One region of the Streptomyces sp. NPDC059875 genome, then DNA from elsewhere that is predicted to be linked to it. Evidence: riboswitches for the same ligand, from Rfam matches in the RefSeq annotation. Region 1 holds a riboswitch; each other region holds the start of a gene.
What was found. Region 1 has a riboswitch for thiamine pyrophosphate ahead of thiC (phosphomethylpyrimidine synthase ThiC). Riboswitches for the same ligand answer to the same signal wherever they lie in the genome.
Positions count from the first base shown of each region.

Region 1 (5,597 bases):
CCGAGATCGGGAAGCGGCTCACGCACGAACAGCTGCGCGCGATGGCGCTGAGCGCGACAGCGCTGATCACCGCCGCGGCCGCGGTGGAGTACGACCACTTCGTCAAGGTCCGCGCGGAGGGCCGCTCATCGAGCGGAACGAGCGTGATGGACGCCGTCCTCACGGCGGACGGCGAAGGCGCGGGCGGCAGCCCGGGCGCAGGCATCGTCGCGGTCGTCACGGTCCTGGCACCGGTGCTCGCGGGCACGGCCGCGGTGATCTTCCTGCTGGTCGGGGCCGTGCTGAAGGTGCTGGCCCCCACGCTCGGGTTCGCCGACACGCTGCTGACGGCGGGCTGGTTCTTCGGTGGCGTGGCCGCCGCCGGACTGCTCTGCGCGGCCGCCGGCCTCCTCCTGACGGCGCTGCGCAACCGCTCCACGGAAGTGGCCGCGGGCGCCGCCGAGGGCGAGCAGGACGACGAGCTGTCCCGGGCCCGCGACGCCTGGCGCCGCGCCGTGCTGGAACGGGGCATCCTGCCGTTCCTGCGGGAAGCCCTGACCGACCCCGCCGCCCAGTCGGCCGCGCCGCTGCCTCCGCAGCGCTCGGAGCGTACGGACCGCATGCCGAAGATCGGCTACAGCGGACCGGACTTCTCGAGCCCGAACGAGGGCGCGTCGGGCACCCGTCCGAAGTTCAGCAGCCCGGACTTCACCAGCCCGGATTTCGGCCCTCCGGAGCACCGACCGGAATGATCGAGGCGAGCAAGAAGGACACCTCTCGGTCCGCTCGGTCCGCGGGCGCCGTGGCGGCCCTGGCAGCTGCCGTGGCACTGCTGACCGCCTGTGGGGCGTTCGCGGGCGACACCCATCGCTGCACCTTGATCGACTCGCCGGCAGGTCTCCGCGTGGACATCGCTCCTGAACTGGCGAAGAAGGCGGTCGGCGCACGCCTCACGGCCTGCTGGGACGACACATGTCACCAGCGGATCCTGCGGCTCCGTGAGGCGACGTCGCCGGGGGACCCGACGATGACGACGGAGAGCCCCGCCGCGGGAGGACCGTCCATCGAGACGGAACGCCCGGCCGAGCCTGCCGGGTGGCCCGACTTCGCGCTCGTACCCGGCCTCCCCACGAAGCCGGTACGCGTGACTCTGGTCCTCACGGATCAGAGCGGCGTCACACTGGTCGACCGACAGACCACCCTCACCCCGAAGCCCACCCATCCCAACGGCCCCAGGTGCTCCCCCGGCGGACCGCAGGCGGCCCTGGCGGTCGCGGAGGACGGCTCGCTGCTCCCACGGTGAGCCGGCTGTACGAGGCTTCCTCGGCGAGCGGCGGGCGGGGCTTCCTCGGTGAGCCGGCGTACGGGCTTCCACGGTGAGCGCCATACGGGACGCGCAGCGCCCCGGAACGCGGACGACCGGCGACTCCCCCGAGTGTCGCCGGTCGGTCGCTTTCCCGCTGGTCAGTCCGCCAGCGGGAGGTACACGCGGTTGCCGGCCGCGGCGAACTCCTTGGACTTCTCCGCCATCCCGGCCTCGATCTCGTCCGTCTGCAGGTCGCCGCCGTGCTCGCGCCGGATGTCCTGCGAGATCTTCATCGAGCAGAACTTCGGACCGCACATCGAGCAGAAGTGCGCGGTCTTCGCGGGCTCCGCCGGCAGCGTCTCGTCGTGGAACTCACGGGCGGTGTCGGGGTCGAGGGCCAGGTTGAACTGGTCCTCCCAGCGGAACTCGAACCGCGCGTCCGACAGCGCGTCGTCCCACTCCTGCGCCCCCGGGTGCCCCTTGGCCAGGTCGGCCGCGTGCGCCGCGATCTTGTACGTGATGACACCGGTCTTCACGTCGTCGCGGTTGGGCAGACCCAGGTGCTCCTTGGGCGTGACGTAGCAGAGCATCGCCGTGCCCCACCAGGCGATCATCGCGGCGCCGATGCCCGAGGTGATGTGGTCGTACGCCGGCGCGACGTCCGTGGTCAGCGGGCCGAGGGTGTAGAACGGCGCCTCCTCGCAGATCTCCTGCTGGAGGTCGATGTTCTCCTTGATCTTGTGCATCGGGACGTGGCCCGGGCCCTCGATCATCGTCTGCACGTTGTGGCGCTTGGCGATCGTGTTGAGCTCGCCGAGCGTCTTCAGCTCCGCGAACTGCGCCGCGTCGTTGGCGTCCGCGATCGAGCCGGGGCGCAGACCGTCGCCCAGCGAGTACGTGACGTCGTACGTCGCGAGGATCTCGCAGAGCTCCTCGAAGTTCGTGTAGAGGAAGTTCTCCTTGTGGTGCGCCAGGCACCAGGCGGCCATGATCGAGCCGCCGCGCGAGACGATGCCGGTCTTGCGGCGGGCGGTCAGCGGCACGTACGGCAGGAGCACGCCGGCGTGCACCGTCATGTAGTCGACGCCCTGCTCGGCCTGCTCGATGACCGTGTCCTTGTAGATCTCCCAGGTCAGCTCCTCGGCCTTGCCGTCGACCTTCTCCAGGGCCTGGTACAGCGGCACGGTGCCGATCGGCACGGGGGAGTTGCGCAGCACCCACTCGCGGGTGGTGTGGATGTTGCGACCGGTGGACAGGTCCATGACCGTGTCGGCGCCCCACTTGGTCGCCCACGTCATCTTCTCCACCTCCTCCTCGATGGAGGAGGTGACGGCGGAGTTGCCGATGTTGGCGTTGACCTTCACCAGGAACCGCTTGCCGATGATCATCGGCTCGATCTCCGGGTGGTTGACGTTCGCCGGGAGCACCGCGCGACCCGCCGCGATCTCCTCCCGTACGACCTCGGGGGAGACGTTCTCGCGGATCGCGACGTACTCCATCTCCGGGGTGATCTCGCCCCGGCGGGCGTACGCGAGCTGCGTCACGGCCGCGCCGCCGCGGCCCCGGCGGGGCTGGCGCGGCCGGCCGGGGAAGACGGCGTCGAGGTTCTTCAGGCCCCCGCGCGGCGAGGTGTGCTTGATGCCGTCGTCCTCGGGACGGACGGGCCGGCCCGCGTACTCCTCGGTGTCGCCGCGGCCGATGATCCAGTTCTCCCGCAGCGGCGGAAGGCCCCGCCGTACGTCGGTGTCGATGGTGGGGTCGGTGTACGGACCGGACGTGTCGTAGAGCGTCACGTCCTTGCCGTTGGTGAGGTGCACCTGTCGGACGGGCACTCGGAGGTCGGGGCGCGAGCCCTCGATGTACCCCTTGTGCCAGCCCGGCTTGCGCTCGTCCTGGCTGGTGGCAGGCGTGCGTGCATCCTGAATGGTCATGAGACCGATCTCCCTACGCCGGCATTACCCGGTAACAGGTTCGGCGGTCGGCGCAGCCTCCTCCCGTACGTACGTCAGTACGCGCGTACGGTGATCAGCGCCCTCTCAGCCCGGTGCTCCGAGCTCCCGCGTGTGCAAAGGTGCCACCACGCTAGCGTCAATCCGGCCGTGCTGAACAGTGGGCCCCCACCGTTCTTGCGATGATCGGTCGGTGACTTCCTCGCAGCAGACCCCAGAACCCGACGGCCACGACGGACATGGCGACGCGGGCCACGGGCACGGCCACACCCACAGTCACGGGCCGGCCGCGCCTGTCTCCCGGCATCTGCGCAGGGTCATCGCCGCGGTCCTGATCCCGTTCGCCACGGCCGTGGCGGTCGGTCTCGTCGTCCTGTGGCCGGGCGGCGCCCCGGAGCACGAGCGGACCGGTGTCGGCTTCGACCGGCAGACGTACCAGGGCAAGGTCGTCTCGGTCGAGCAGGTCGACTGCGCGGACGTGAACGCCGCCCAGGTCCCGCCGACCGGGGACACCTCGACGCCCGAGGGCCGCGAGGCCGTCAACGCCCAGCAGGGGCAGTGCGAGAAGGCGACGATCGAGGTCACCAGCGGACCCGACAAGGGCCGTACGTTCACGGAGATCGTGCAGCCGGACGCACCGCGCCAACTGGACCAGGGGCAGGGCGTGGTGGTGGCCTACGCCCCCGATGCCCCGCGCGATCTGCAGTACTCGGTGACGGATGTGAACCGCAAGGTTCCGCTGGCGGTCCTCGCCCTGATCTTCGCGCTCGTGGTCGTGCTCATCGGACGGATGCGCGGGGTGATGGCGCTGATCTCGCTCGCGGTGAGCTTCCTGATCCTGACGTTCTTCATCCTGCCGGCGATTCTCCAGGGCTCGAATCCGCTGGTGGTCGCGGTGGTCGGATCGAGCGCGATCATGCTGATCGCGCTCTACATGTGCCACGGCCTGTCGGCCCGCACCTCGGTCGCGGTTCTCGGAACCCTGATCTCGCTGCTGCTGATCGGGCTGCTCGGCTCGCTCTTCATCGGCTGGGCATCGCTCAGCGGGAACACGGACGACAACACCGGTCTGATCCATGGCCTCTACCCGGACATCGACATGTCCGGTCTGCTGCTCGCGGGCATCGTCATCGGTTCGCTGGGTGTCCTCGACGATGTGACGGTGACCCAGACCTCGTCGGTGTGGGAGCTGCACCAGGCCGATCCGCGGATGGGGCCCCGCGCGCTGTACCGGGCCGGGATCCGGATCGGCCGCGACCACATCGCGTCCGTGGTGAACACGCTGGTTCTCGCCTACGCCGGTGCGGCGCTGCCGCTGTTGCTGCTCTTCTCCATCGCGCAGAGCAGCGTGGGGACAGTGGCCAACAGCGAGCTGGTCGCGGAGGAGATCGTCCGGACGCTCGTGGGATCGATCGGGCTGGTCGCCGCGGTACCGGTCACCACGGCGCTGGCCGCCCTTGTCGTCTCCGCCGACCGGCCGGGCGACCTGGCTCCGGAGAAGCGTTCATCCAGGGGTGGACGCCGTCGCCGGGCGAAGTGATCGGCCCCGGGCCCCTCTTCGACGGGGCGCCGGGGGTGGCGCTCAGCCCGCGTTCTCCTCTGCCAGAATCCGGCCGAGCGCGGCTTCCAGATTGTCCTCGAAGTCGCCCAATGTCCGTTCCTGACCAAGCGGAACCAACTTGTCCGTACGGTCGAGGAAGGCGACGAGAGGCGGAGCGCTGGCCCGGAACAGGGCCCGGTCGCTGCCGACCTGGAGTCGGATGGAGACGTCCGAAAGGGCCTCGGGATCGGTCGGCGCAATGTGCACATCGCCGTCCCCGCTCGGCCGGTTGATCCCGTCCAGCAGCAGCTCCCGTCCGAACGCCCAGGTCACGGGCGCGTCTCCGGGGAGATGGAAGGTCATCCGCACCGCGTAGGGATCCCGGGTCTCGTACCGGAGTTCCACCGGGATCCTGAAGGAGAGCTCCTCCGAGACGAGGAAGCTCATCAGGACCTCGGCCTGAACCGACTCTCGCATCATGTACCCCGCAGTAGATGAAGCAGTTGTGTAAACACGGCTGCTGAAAGCTGTGATCAAAACGGCCAGGAATGATCCCCCATGGCCCTCTTGACGCAATCGTGCTGGAAGCGATAGCAGATCACAAGGAGTGATTTTTCAGATACTGATAGAGAACGCAAAGGAGCTGAGGAGCCTTCCGATCTCGTTGCGTAGCCGATCGACTGCGGGCAGCAACCGTTCTTCCTGGTGAAGGGGGAGGGAAATCGCCATGGCGGCCGCCGTGGACCCGGCGGTGATCGGGATGGCGGCGCAAACTGTGCCGAGCGCATATTCCTGGCGCTCCACCAGAGGCTCCATTCGCCCC
Region 1 is NZ_JBHWJZ010000006.1:107,013-112,609, reverse strand. Features, by position in the region: gene ACFV9D_RS09610 (hypothetical protein) at 1-731, shown strand, start outside; gene ACFV9D_RS09605 (hypothetical protein) at 728-1,282, shown strand; gene thiC (phosphomethylpyrimidine synthase ThiC) at 1,444-3,216, opposite strand; TPP riboswitch at 3,210-3,356, opposite strand; gene ACFV9D_RS09595 (YibE/F family protein) at 3,428-4,774, shown strand; gene ACFV9D_RS09590 (SsgA family sporulation/cell division regulator) at 4,817-5,251, opposite strand; gene ACFV9D_RS09585 (IclR family transcriptional regulator) at 5,390-5,597, opposite strand, start outside.

Region 2 (5,597 bases), on a different contig from region 1:
CCTTGACCCGGCCGTCGTCCCCTATCAGGACGTTCTCCGGCTTCATGTCGCGGTGCACGAACCCGGCCCGGTGCGCGGCGCCCAGCGCGGCGAGCACCGGCTCCAGGATGTCGAGCGCCGCCCGGGGCTGGAGCGCCCCGCGCTCGCGCAGCACGTCGCGCAGCGTGCACCCGGCGACGTACTCCATCGCGAGATAGACGTACGCGCCGTCCGCGCCCTGGTCGAAGACCCCGACGACGTTGGGGTGGGAGAGCCGGGCGACGGACTTCGCCTCGCGGATGAACCGCTCGACGAAGGCGACGTCGGTGGCGAGGGCCGGGTGCATCACCTTGAGCGCGAGCACCCGGTCGAGGCGGGTGTCGACGGCCCGGTAGACCGTGGCCATCCCGCCGACGGCGATGCGCGCGTCGACGCGGTAGCGGTCGTCGAGCAGCTGCCCGACGAGGGGGTCCTGAAGGGTCGTGTCCACGGCCTTGAGTTTACGAGCCGGTGAGGACCCCCCGTCCCCACCGGCCCCGACCGCAGCACATCTGTGACGCGTGGAACGCGTCCGCGGCCCTCAGAAGGCCGGTCGCTCCGGGTCCAGGGCCGCGCGGCCCTCCGCCGGGGACGAGGCCTCCGCGAAGTGCCGGCGCGGGATCCGGCCGGCCCGCCGGGCCAGGCGGCCCGCCTCGACCGCGTGCCGCATGCCCTCCGCCATCAGCACCGGCTCCTGGGCCCGGGTCACCGCCGACGCCAGCATGACCGCCGCGCAGCCCAGCTCCATCGCCAGGGCGGCGTCCGACGCCGTCCCCGCCCCCGCGTCCAGGATCACCGGCACCCCCGCCCGCTCCACGATCAGCTGGAAGTTGTGCGGGTTGCGGATGCCGAGCCCGGAGCCGATCGGCGAGCCCAGCGGCATGATCGCCGCGCACCCGACGTCCTCCAGCTTCCGCGCCAGGACCGGGTCGTCGTTGGTGTACGGCAGGACCGTGAAGCCGTCGTCCACCAGCGTCTCCGCCGCGTCGAGCAGCTCGATCGGATCCGGCAGCAGGGTCCGCTCGTCCGCGACCACCTCGAGCTTGATCCAGTCGGTGCCGAGCGCCTCCCGCGCGAGGCGGGCGGTCAGGACGGCCTCGCCCGCGGTGAAGCAGCCCGCCGTGTTCGGCAGGACGCGGATGGCGAGCCGGTTCAGGACGGACAGGACGGAGCCCTGCACGGTCGGGTCCAGGCGCCGCATGGCGACCGTGGTGAGTTCGGTGCCGCTGGCGACCAGGGAGCGTTCGAGGACGTCCAGGCTGGGGGCCCCGCCCGTGCCCATGATCAGGCGGGAGGAGAACTCCGTACCCCCGAGGAGGAAGGTGTCGTCGGACATCGTGCTCAGCCCCCCTGCACGGCGGTGAGGACCTCGACCCGGTCGCCCTCGCCGAGGACGGTCGTGGACCACTGGCTGCGCGGCACGACCGTCTCGTTGACGGCCGCGGCCACGCCCGACGGCGCCGCCGTCAGCGTCGCGACCAGGGAGTCGAGGGTCGTGGGTGCGGTGAGGACGCGTGCCTCGCCGTTGACGGAGACGTTCGTCGGGAGGTCCGTCGAGACATTCGCCGGGACGTTCGTGGAGGTGTTCGTCGGCACGTTCATGCGGGCTGCTCCTGACGTACGGGGGAGAAGCGGCGGGGGGTGAAGGGGCGGGCCTCGTCCGGAAGCACGCCGGTGGTGAGCAGGTCGGCCATCACATCGCCGGTGACAGGGGTGAGCAGGACCCCGTTGCGGTAGTGCCCCGTGGCCAGCCGGAGGCCGGGCAGCGCGGTCGGGCCGAGCAGCGGGGCGTTGTCCGGCGAACCGGGCCGCAGACCCGCGCGGGTCTCGGTGAGCGGCAGCTCGGTGATGCCCGGCACGAGCTCGTGGGCGTCGCGCAGCAGCTCGTAGACCCCGCCCGCCGTGACGGTGGTGTCCCAGCCCAGCTCCTCGCTGGTCGCGCCGACCACCAGCTCGCCGTTCTCGCGCGGCACCAGATAGACGTGGCTGCCACGCACGACGGCCCGGACGGTCCGGGACAGGAACGGCGCGTACGCCCGGGGCACGGTCAGCCGCAGCACCTGGCCCTTGACGGGGCGTACGGGAGGCAGCACCTCGTCCGGTACGCCCGCCAGCCGGCCACTGAGGCTGCCGGCGGCCAGCACGACCTGGTCCGCGCCCAGCTCACCGGTGTCCGCGAGCCGTACGCCGGTCGCCCGGTCCCGTACCACCGTCAACCGCTCCGCCAGGGCCCGGTGGAAGACCACCCCGGCCCGCTCGCAGGCGGTGACCAGCGCGGTCGCGAGCCTGCGCGGATCGACCTGGTGGTCGCCGTCGACCCGCAGGCCGCCGCGGACGCCCGGAGCCAGCATCGGCTCCAGACGGCGGCACTCGCGCCCGCTGAGCCACTCCGACTGCAGACCGCAGCGGGTCTGCAGCGCGTGCAGTTCGCGCAGGTGCGCCCGGTCGTCGGCGTCGAGCGCGACGGCGAGCGTGCCGCAGGCCCGGTAGCCCACGTCGTGGCCGGTGGCGTCCTCGAGCTCGGCGACGAAGCCCGGATAGCGGCGCGCGGAGGCGAGGTTGAGGGTGAGCAGGGTCTCCTCGCCGTAGTGGAGTTCCGTGACGGCGGCCAGCATTCCCGCCGCCACGCGGGCGGCGCCACCGCCCGGTTCGGGGTCCACGACCGCGGTGCGCAGTCCGCGCTGCGCCGCCCGCCAGGCCGTGACCAGACCGATGATTCCGCCCCCGATGACGAGGACGTCGGATGTACGCGACATGGGCGTCCAGCCCCTCCCTTCGCCGGCATGACCCGGATCAGGTTCGTACGGTCGGAGGCCGGCCAGCCTCCCTCTCAGCCCGGTGCGTCCGGGCTCCCGCGAGTGCTCTACGTTGACGGTCAGACTAACCCCCGCCCCCGACGCCCAGTAAGGGAGCCTCCGCAGTGGCCCGATCTCTCGAAGGTCCGGGGGAATCCCGTCGGCACGCGCGCGGCGGACGGGCACGTTCGGCTGGAGGAGACCTGGGCAGGGGAGTCCCAGGAGGGCTCCGGCGCCGGCGTGGTCGAAGAACTGCCTTCCTGACAGGGCGTCAGATTTGTAAGGTGATCGGGTGAGCGAGCAGAAGCAGGCACAGCAGCGGGTCGTGATCGTGGGCGCCGGGATGGCGGGGGTGCAGACCGCCGTCGCCCTGCGGGAACAGGGCTACGCGGGCCAAGTCACCCTCATCGGGGCCGAGCCGCACCAACCCTACGACCGGCCACCCCTCTCCAAGGCGGTCCTCCTCGGCAAGGCCGAGGACTCCGCCTTCGACGTCGACTTCGAGGCCCTCGCCATCGAGCTGCGCCTCGGGCTCGACGTCACCGGCCTGCGCGCCGAGGACCACGAGGTCGACACCGAGGCCGGACCCGTCCCGTACGACGTCCTGGTCGTCGCCACCGGGGCCCAGCCGGTCACCCTGCCCGGCACCGAGGGCGTGCCCGGAGTCCATCTGCTGCGCACCCTCGACGACGCCGCCCGCCTCAAGCCCGTCCTGGAGCAACGCCACGACATCGTGGTGGTCGGCGCCGGCTGGATCGGCGCCGAGTTCGCCACCGCCGCCCGCGAGGCGGGGTGCGCCGTCACCGTCGTCGAGGCCGCCGACCGCCCGCTGGCCGGCGCGCTCCCCGTCGAGGTCACCGCCCCGATGGCGCAGTGGTACGAGGAGAGCGGCGCCGCACTCCTCACCCACGCGCGCGTGGCCGGCGTCGAACCCGGCACGGTCGTCCTTGCCGACGGCCGGCAGCTGCCGGCCGACGCGGTCGTCGTCGGCATCGGCGCCCGGCCCGCCACCGGCTGGCTCGCCGGCTCCGGCATCGCCCTCGACGCGGACGGCTCCGTCACCGCCGATGACCGGCTGCGCACCTCCCTGCCCGACGTGTACGCCGTCGGCGACTGCGCCTCCTTCCCCTCCGCCCGCTACGGCCGCCGGCTCCTGGTCCACCACTGGGACAACGCGCTCCAGGGTCCGCGCACCGTCGCGGCCGACATCATCGGCGAGGTCCCGCAGCCCTACGACCCGGTGCCGTACTTCTGGTCCGAGCAGTTCGGCCGCTTCGTGCAGTACGCCGGACACCACGCGGCCGACGCGGAGCTCGTCCGGCGCGGCGACCCGGCCGGACCCTCCTGGTCCGCGCTCTGGCTGCGCGACGGCGCCCTGGTCGCCCTGCTCGCCGTGGGACGCCCCCGCGACCTGGCCCAGGGTCGCAAGCTGATCGAGTCCGGCGCCCGACTCGACCCCGAGCGGGCCGCCGACCCTTCCGTCCCCCTGAAGGCGGCAGTCCTGTAGGGCTCGACTACCGACTGTCAGTCCGGGATGGCAGGCTTGTCCACGTGACCGAGATTGACGCAAGAATCGATGCTCTCGTCCCCGCCTGGCTCTACCTCCCCGACATCGCGGAAATGCTCGATGTCGAGGTGACGCGCGTGCGGCAGCTGGTCAAGGAGGGCCAGCTCATCGCCGTGCGCCGCGGTGAGAACAAGGCGCTTCAGGTACCGGCCGCCTTCATCGACGGCGACAAGGTGGTCAAGGGCCTCTCCGGGACCCTGACGCTCCTGAAGGACGACGGCTTCACCGACGAAGAGATGCTGGAGTGGCTTTTCACTCCCGACCCGACCCTGCCGGGCACGCCCGCGCAGGCCCTCAGCGAGAATCGCGGCACGGAGGTGAAGCGCCGCGCCCAGGCGCTCGCCGTCTGACGTACCGAAGACACCACACAGGTGGTTCCGTGGGGCCGGGTCCCGCCCGGCCCCCACGGAACCACCGGACCCAACGGGGGGAAGCACCCATGTCCACGCCTCGCGAGCAGCTCGCCGACGCCCGGCTCTACCTGTGCACGGACGCCCGCAAGCGCCAGGGAGACCTGTCCGCCTTCCTCGACGCCGTGCTCTCCTCCGGCGTGGACATCGTGCAGCTGCGCGACAAGGGCATGGAGGCCGGCGAGGAGCTGGAGCACCTCGCCGTGTTCGCCGACGCCTGCCGCCGGCACGGCAAGCTGCTCGCCGTGAACGACCGGGCCGACGTCGCCCACGCCATCGGCTCCGACGTGCTGCACCTGGGCCAGGGCGACCTGCCCGTGCCCGCCGCACGCGCGATCCTCGGCGACGAGGTGCTGATCGGCCGCTCCTGCCACGCCGAGTCCGAGGTGGACGCGGCCGTCGCGGAGCCGGGCGTGGACTACTTCTGCACCGGCCCCTGCTGGCCCACCCCCACCAAGCCCGGGCGGTACGCCCCCGGCCTCGACCTCGTGCGGTACGCGGCCGCCCTGGAGCAGGACCGGCCCTGGTTCGCCATCGGCGGGATCGACGAGACGACGCTCGACGAGGTGCTGGACGCGGGGGCGCGCCGGATCGTGGTCGTCCGGGCGATCACCGAGGCCGACGACCCGGCCGCGGCGACGGCCCGCCTGGCCAAGCGGGTCCGCGAGCGCTCGGCATGACCTTCTCGGCGTAACGTCCGAAGCTCGCGTCCGCCCCTTGGACGTTGTCCAAAAACATGTCCATTCCTCGGACGGAGCTTCGCGGGCCGTATGACCCCGTCTAACCTGCCGGTATGGCCCTTGGTAC
Region 2 is NZ_JBHWJZ010000034.1:53,394-58,990, forward strand. Features, by position in the region: gene pknB (Stk1 family PASTA domain-containing Ser/Thr kinase) at 1-469, opposite strand, end outside; gene ACFV9D_RS31690 (thiazole synthase) at 560-1,354, opposite strand; gene thiS (sulfur carrier protein ThiS) at 1,360-1,620, opposite strand; gene thiO (glycine oxidase ThiO) at 1,617-2,774, opposite strand; TPP riboswitch at 2,772-2,884, opposite strand; gene ACFV9D_RS31705 (NAD(P)/FAD-dependent oxidoreductase) at 3,106-4,320, shown strand; gene ACFV9D_RS31710 (Rv2175c family DNA-binding protein) at 4,365-4,730, shown strand; gene thiE (thiamine phosphate synthase) at 4,820-5,470, shown strand; gene metF (methylenetetrahydrofolate reductase [NAD(P)H]) at 5,584-5,597, shown strand, end outside.
Region 2: another riboswitch for thiamine pyrophosphate. It lies ahead of thiO (glycine oxidase ThiO); the one in region 1 lies ahead of thiC (phosphomethylpyrimidine synthase ThiC).

Region 3 (5,597 bases), on a different contig from region 1:
TCACGAAGGGCACGGTGACGACGGCGCGCAGGAGCCCCTTGCCGCGGAAGTCGAAGCGGGCGAAGACGTACGCGCCGGGCAGCGCGATCAGCAGGGTCAGCCCGGTGGAGGCGAGGGCCTGCCAGAGCGTGAACCAGAGGACGTCGAGGATCTCCGGCCGGCTCAGCGTCTCGCCGAACCGGCCGAACTGCCACGTCCCGTCGACCCGCAGCCCGCGCTCGACGATCGAGGCGACGGGCCAGGCGAAGAAAAGCGCGAAGAAGGCGACGGGCAGGACCATCAGGCCGAGCCGCGCCGCGCTTCCCCGGCGGTCGGGAACTACTTCAGTACGAGCGACGACCACTGCTGGATCCACTGGTCACGGTTCGCGGCGATCTTCTCGGGCGCCATGGTCTGCGGCTTGTCGATCACGACACCGTGCTTCGTGAAGAGCTCGGGCAGTGCGGCGTCCTTCGTCACCGGGTTGACGAACATCTGCAGCGGCATGTCCTCCTGGAACTTCTTGGAGATCAGGAAGTCGATGAGCGCCTTGCCGCCCTCGGGGTTCTTCGCCCCGTTCAGCAGACCGGCGAACTCGATCTGCCGGAAGCAGGTGCCGGTGGAGACCCCGGTGGGGGCGTCCTTGGGCTGCGGCTCCGAGTAGAGGACCTCGACCGGCGGGCTGGAGGCGTACGAGACGACCAGCGGACGGTCCCCCTTCGCCTGCTTGCCGCCGGCGGAGCCGGAGAACTCCTGGTTGTAGGCGAGCTCCCAGCTGTCGACGGTCTTCACGCCGTTGGCCTTGAGCTTCTTCCAGTAGTCCTGCCAGCCCTCGTCGCCGTACTGCGCGGCGGTCCCGAGGAGGAAGCCGAGGCCCGGGGAGGACTTCTCGGGGTTCTCGACCACGAGCAGGTTCTTGTACTCCGGCTCGGCCAGGTCGTCGAAGGTCTGCGGAGGCGCGAGCTTCTTGTCGGCGAAGTACTTCTTGTCGTAGTTGACGCAGATGTCGCCGGTGTCGATCGGGGTGACGCGGTGCTCCTTGTCGAGCTGCACCGCCGCCGGCACCTGGTCCAGGCCCTTCGCCTCGTACGGGACGAAGATCCCGTTGTCGAGGGCGCGGGAGAGCAGGGTGTTGTCGACGCCGAAGAAGACGTCACCCTGCGGGGAGCCCTTGGTCAGGATCTCCTTGTTGACGGCCACGCCGGCGTCGCCGCTCTTGAGCACCTTGACGGTGTAGCCGGTCTGCTTCTTGAACTCCGCCAGGACCTCCTTGGAGGCGTTGAAGGAGTCGTGGCTGACGAGGGTGACGGTCTTGTTCGAACCCGTGCCCGTCCCCGTACCCGTCCCGCCCGGCTTCTCCTCGGATCCGCCGCATGCGGCGAGGGTGGCGACCCCCAGGGCGGCGGCGATCGCCACCGCGCCCATCTTCTTCGTGCTCACTGGAATTCCTCCTGGGTATGTCCAGGAAGAGACGCGGCCCTGCCCGCGGCCGTGATCATGGCCGCGGGCAGGGCGCTACAGCTCGAGTAACGACCGAACTTCCTACCCAGAATGACCTGGGCGAGGTTCAGAGGGTCTGCGGCCTGACGGTGCCGCACTCTCAGCGCTGTGGCGCTCCCCTGTCGGAATATGCATATGTTCGAGCTCAGACTACAAGGTCAGCGTTCCGACGCCGCCAGCTGTCCACAGGCACCGTCGATCTCCTGCCCGCGGGTGTCACGGACGGTGACCGGGACACCGTGAGCGGCGATGGCCTCGACGAAGGCCTTCTCGTCCTCGGGACGGGAGGCGGTCCACTTCGAGCCGGGCGTCGGGTTCAGCGGAATCAGGTTCACATGGACCCGCTTGCCCTTGAGAAGCCGTCCGAGCAGGTCACCACGCCAGGCCTGGTCGTTGATGTCGCGGATCAGGGCGTACTCGATGGAGATCCGGCGGCCGGACTTCTCGGCGTACTCCCAGGCGGCGTCGAGGACCTCGCGGACCTTCCAGCGCGTGTTGACGGGCACGAGGGTGTCGCGGAGCTCGTCGTCGGGCGCGTGCAGCGAGACGGCGAGACGGCACTTGAAGCCCTCGTCGGCGAAGCGCAGCATCGCGGGCACGAGACCGACCGTGGAGACGGTGATCCCGCGCTGCGAGAGCCCGAGCCCGTCCGGCTCGGGGTCGGTGAGCCGACGGATGGCGCCGACGACCCGCTTGTAGTTGGCGAGCGGCTCGCCCATGCCCATGAAGACGATGTTGGACAGCCGCGCGGGCCCGCCGGGCACCTCGCCGTCGCGCAGGGCGCGCATGCCGTCGACGATCTGGTGCACGATCTCGGCCGTCGACAGGTTCCGGTCGAGCCCGGCCTGCCCGGTGGCGCAGAACGGGCAGTTCATCCCGCAGCCGGCCTGCGAGGAGATGCACATGGTGACCCGGTCCGGGTAGCGCATGAGCACGGACTCGACGAGCGTGCCGTCGTGCAGCTTCCACAGGGTCTTACGGGTGGTGTCGTCGTCGCACGAGATGTGCCGGACCACGGACATCAGGTCGGGCAGCAGCTCCCCCTGCAGCTTCTCGCGCGCGGAGGCGGGGATGTCGGTCCACTCGGCGGGGTCGTGGGCGTACCGCGCGAAGTAGTGCGTGGACAGCTGCTTGGCGCGGAACGGCTTCTCGCCGATCGCGGCGACGGCCTCCTTGCGCTCGGCGGGCGTGAGGTCGGCAAGGTGCCGCGGCGGCTTCTTGGCTCCGCGGGGGGCGACGAAAGTGAGTTCTCCGGGCTTGGGCATGGTGGTACCAGTGTCGCAGACGGAGCGTGGTGGCCCGGGGCGGAAGCCACGGGAGGCGGTCGTCATGGGTCGTCCACCTCCCGACCGGCCCCGCGCGGCCCTGTCAGTGGCCGTGTCTACCTCGGCGGAGACATCCGACGCCGCGTCCGAGGCCCCCACCTGCTGGCGACCGGCCCGGGCCGCTCGACGCGCTGTTCCGGCCCGGGACGCGTGTGACCGACGGGTACCACCCCGAGATGACCGTCGTGGAGCCGCGCCTGGGTGACCCGTACGGACACCACGGCGGACATCACGGTGGCCGAACGTGACGTTGTGGCCGACGGCCCCCGCAGGGCGTGGTCAGTGGCCGGGGCTACTGTGCTGACGCATGAAGATCGAATCTCTTCTCGAGGACCTGGAGAGCGACGACGCCGCACGCGCGGAGGCCGCGGCCGTACGGCTGGCGGCGGAGGCCGACAGCGTGGTGCCGACGCTGCTGCGGGGTCTGGCCGGTGTGCAGCGCACCGCCGATCTGGAGCCGGTCATGCGGGTGTTGAGGCGCATCGGGCCGCCGGCCTTCGACGCCCTGCTGGCGGCGTGGCGCCGGAAGGAGGTGACGGACTGGCAGGCGGGCCGGCTCCTCGGGGTGTTCGACGAGCGCTCCGCCGACCAGTACGCGGCCCTGGCCGCCGATCCGAACTACGGCACGTCGGGCAAGGGCTTCCGGGGGCTCTTCAGGCTGCGGACGGACTCCGATGCCGGACTGCGGGCCCTGGTGGACGCCTACGCACGAGGCCGCCTCGTCCCCTACACGGCTTCCGACTACGCCCGCCTGCTGCACGACTCCTTCCGGCCGCGGCTGCGCGCCCTGCGTCGCGACCCGGCCGCGTCCCCGAGGATCCGGCGGGGTGCGATGGCGGCGCTGGTCGCGGGCGGCGGCGCCGACGCCCTCGACGGCCGCGACCGCGCGGCGATCGAGCGGCTGATCCGGGTGAAGATCCCGCACGAGACCCCGACGCTCCCCTCGTCGACCCTCAGCGGCTGCTGGATGGCCGTGCCCGGGGCGTCGTACGAGGGCGTCTTCGAGGCCCTGGACCTGCACGACCGGCAGCCCGTCACGGTCTCCGCCGGCGTCCGCGCGGCGGAGAGCCGTGGGATCCGGGTACCCGGGCAGGACGGCGCCGGCCGCACCGTGGGGCGGGCCTTCGTCACCCCGGAGGTGGACGGCTGGCGCCTTGTCTTCGGTCCCTTCGACCTGCTCGTCGGCGACTCCTGGGACGACATGATCGAGACGGTCGAGCGGGTCAGCGTCCATTGCGGCCAGGCCCAGTTCTTCTTCCTGGACGACGCGGGCGGCGCCGACGTGTGGATGGTCGCCGAGAACGGCCGGGTGATCCGTCGGTACGCCGCCGAGAGCGACCCCGAATGGGAGGGCGAGCCCCTGCCGTGGGAGACCCTCGCGGTCCACGACCCCGACTTCGACCCCGAGTACGACGAAGCCCCACCCAACGCGGGCACCACGGGCGCCCGGTCCGCCTGCGGGTACCTCTCGGTCGACCCCGGCGAGGTCGGCCCGGACACCGAGGTGCGCGGCCACGGCTGGCTGGCCCTCACCGCACCGGGCGTCGGCCACGGCGCGTTCCCGGGGACGCTCCCCATCTGAGGCGCCGTCCTCGCTCCGATTCAGGTCACTGGATTCCGATGGCTCCGGTCACCATGCGCTGATGACCGGCGCGTCGGGTTCGTGCCGCCGCCAGGCCTCGTTGAGGCGCCCGAGCCGGTCCGCGGCCGCGATACCGCGCAGGGACGCGACCTTGCCGTCGCTGACTTCGAACGCCACGGCGCCCACGACCCGGTCGTCGACCACGGCGAGGACGGCCGGGGAGCCGTTGACCAGCGCGATATGCATCGCGGGCGAGCCGCCGGCCAGCCGCCGCTTCGCCGGGGTGGGCTTGAAGCCGGCCCGCACGTAGGAGGCGATGCGCTCGCGCGTCTCGTACCGCAGCAGCCGCCTGGCCAGTCCGGCGCCGTCCGAGACCGCCGTCACGTCGTCCGTGAGCAGCGCCACCAGCCGTTCGGTGCGCCCCGACACGGCGGCGGCGAGGAACTCCTCGACGACCCGGCGCGCGGTCGCGGGGTCCACCTCGTCGCCGCCGCGGCGCTCGGCGGCGACCCGGCGACGGGCCCGGTGGACATGCTGCTGGCTGGCGGACTCGGTGATGTCGAGGATCCCGGCGATCTCGGCGTGGGGGTACGAGAAGGCCTCGCGCAGGACGTAAGCGGCCCGCTCGACCGGCGAGAGGCGCTCCATGAGGGTCAGTACGGCCAAGGACACCGATTCGCGCTGCTCGAAGGTGTCGGCTGGGCCGAGCATCGGGTCCCCCTCGAGGAGCGGCTCGGGCAGCCAGTCCCCGACAGCGCGCTCATGGCGCGCCTGCGCCGAGCGGAGCCGGTCGAGGCAGAGATGGGTGACGACCTTGGTCAGCCATGCCTCCGGCACCTCGACCTGTTCGCGGTCCGCGGCCTGCCAGCGCAGGAACGTGTCCTGCACGGCGTCCTCGGCGTCGGCCGCCGAGCCGAGCAGACGGTACGCGAGCGAGGCCAGCCGGCCCCGGCTGGCCTCGAACCGATCGAGGGCTGCGGTGTCCATGCGGAGCAGCCTATGCGGCGGCCCTCGCACCGGCCCGGTCAGGCGCGGTGGCCAGGCGGCGCTTGCGCTTCGGCATGCCGAAGGTCGGGTGGGCGATGCCGAACCCGGCTCCCTTGAGCACGCCCGACTTGAGCCGCGCGGCGGTCCGGCCGCCCAGGTACCAGGACTTCGACCGGGCGTCCTCGTCCACCATCTGGAAGATCGCGTCCCGCCGCCCGAGGCTG
Region 3 is NZ_JBHWJZ010000024.1:43,583-49,179, forward strand. Features, by position in the region: gene ACFV9D_RS26575 (ABC transporter permease) at 1-280, opposite strand, end outside; gene ACFV9D_RS26580 (thiamine ABC transporter substrate binding subunit) at 319-1,404, opposite strand; TPP riboswitch at 1,501-1,610, opposite strand; gene rlmN (23S rRNA (adenine(2503)-C(2))-methyltransferase RlmN) at 1,638-2,744, opposite strand; gene ACFV9D_RS26590 (hypothetical protein) at 3,112-4,386, shown strand; gene ACFV9D_RS26595 (sigma-70 family RNA polymerase sigma factor) at 4,435-5,373, opposite strand; gene ACFV9D_RS26600 (NAD(P)/FAD-dependent oxidoreductase) at 5,384-5,597, opposite strand, start outside.
Region 3: another riboswitch for thiamine pyrophosphate. It lies ahead of ACFV9D_RS26580 (thiamine ABC transporter substrate binding subunit); the one in region 1 lies ahead of thiC (phosphomethylpyrimidine synthase ThiC).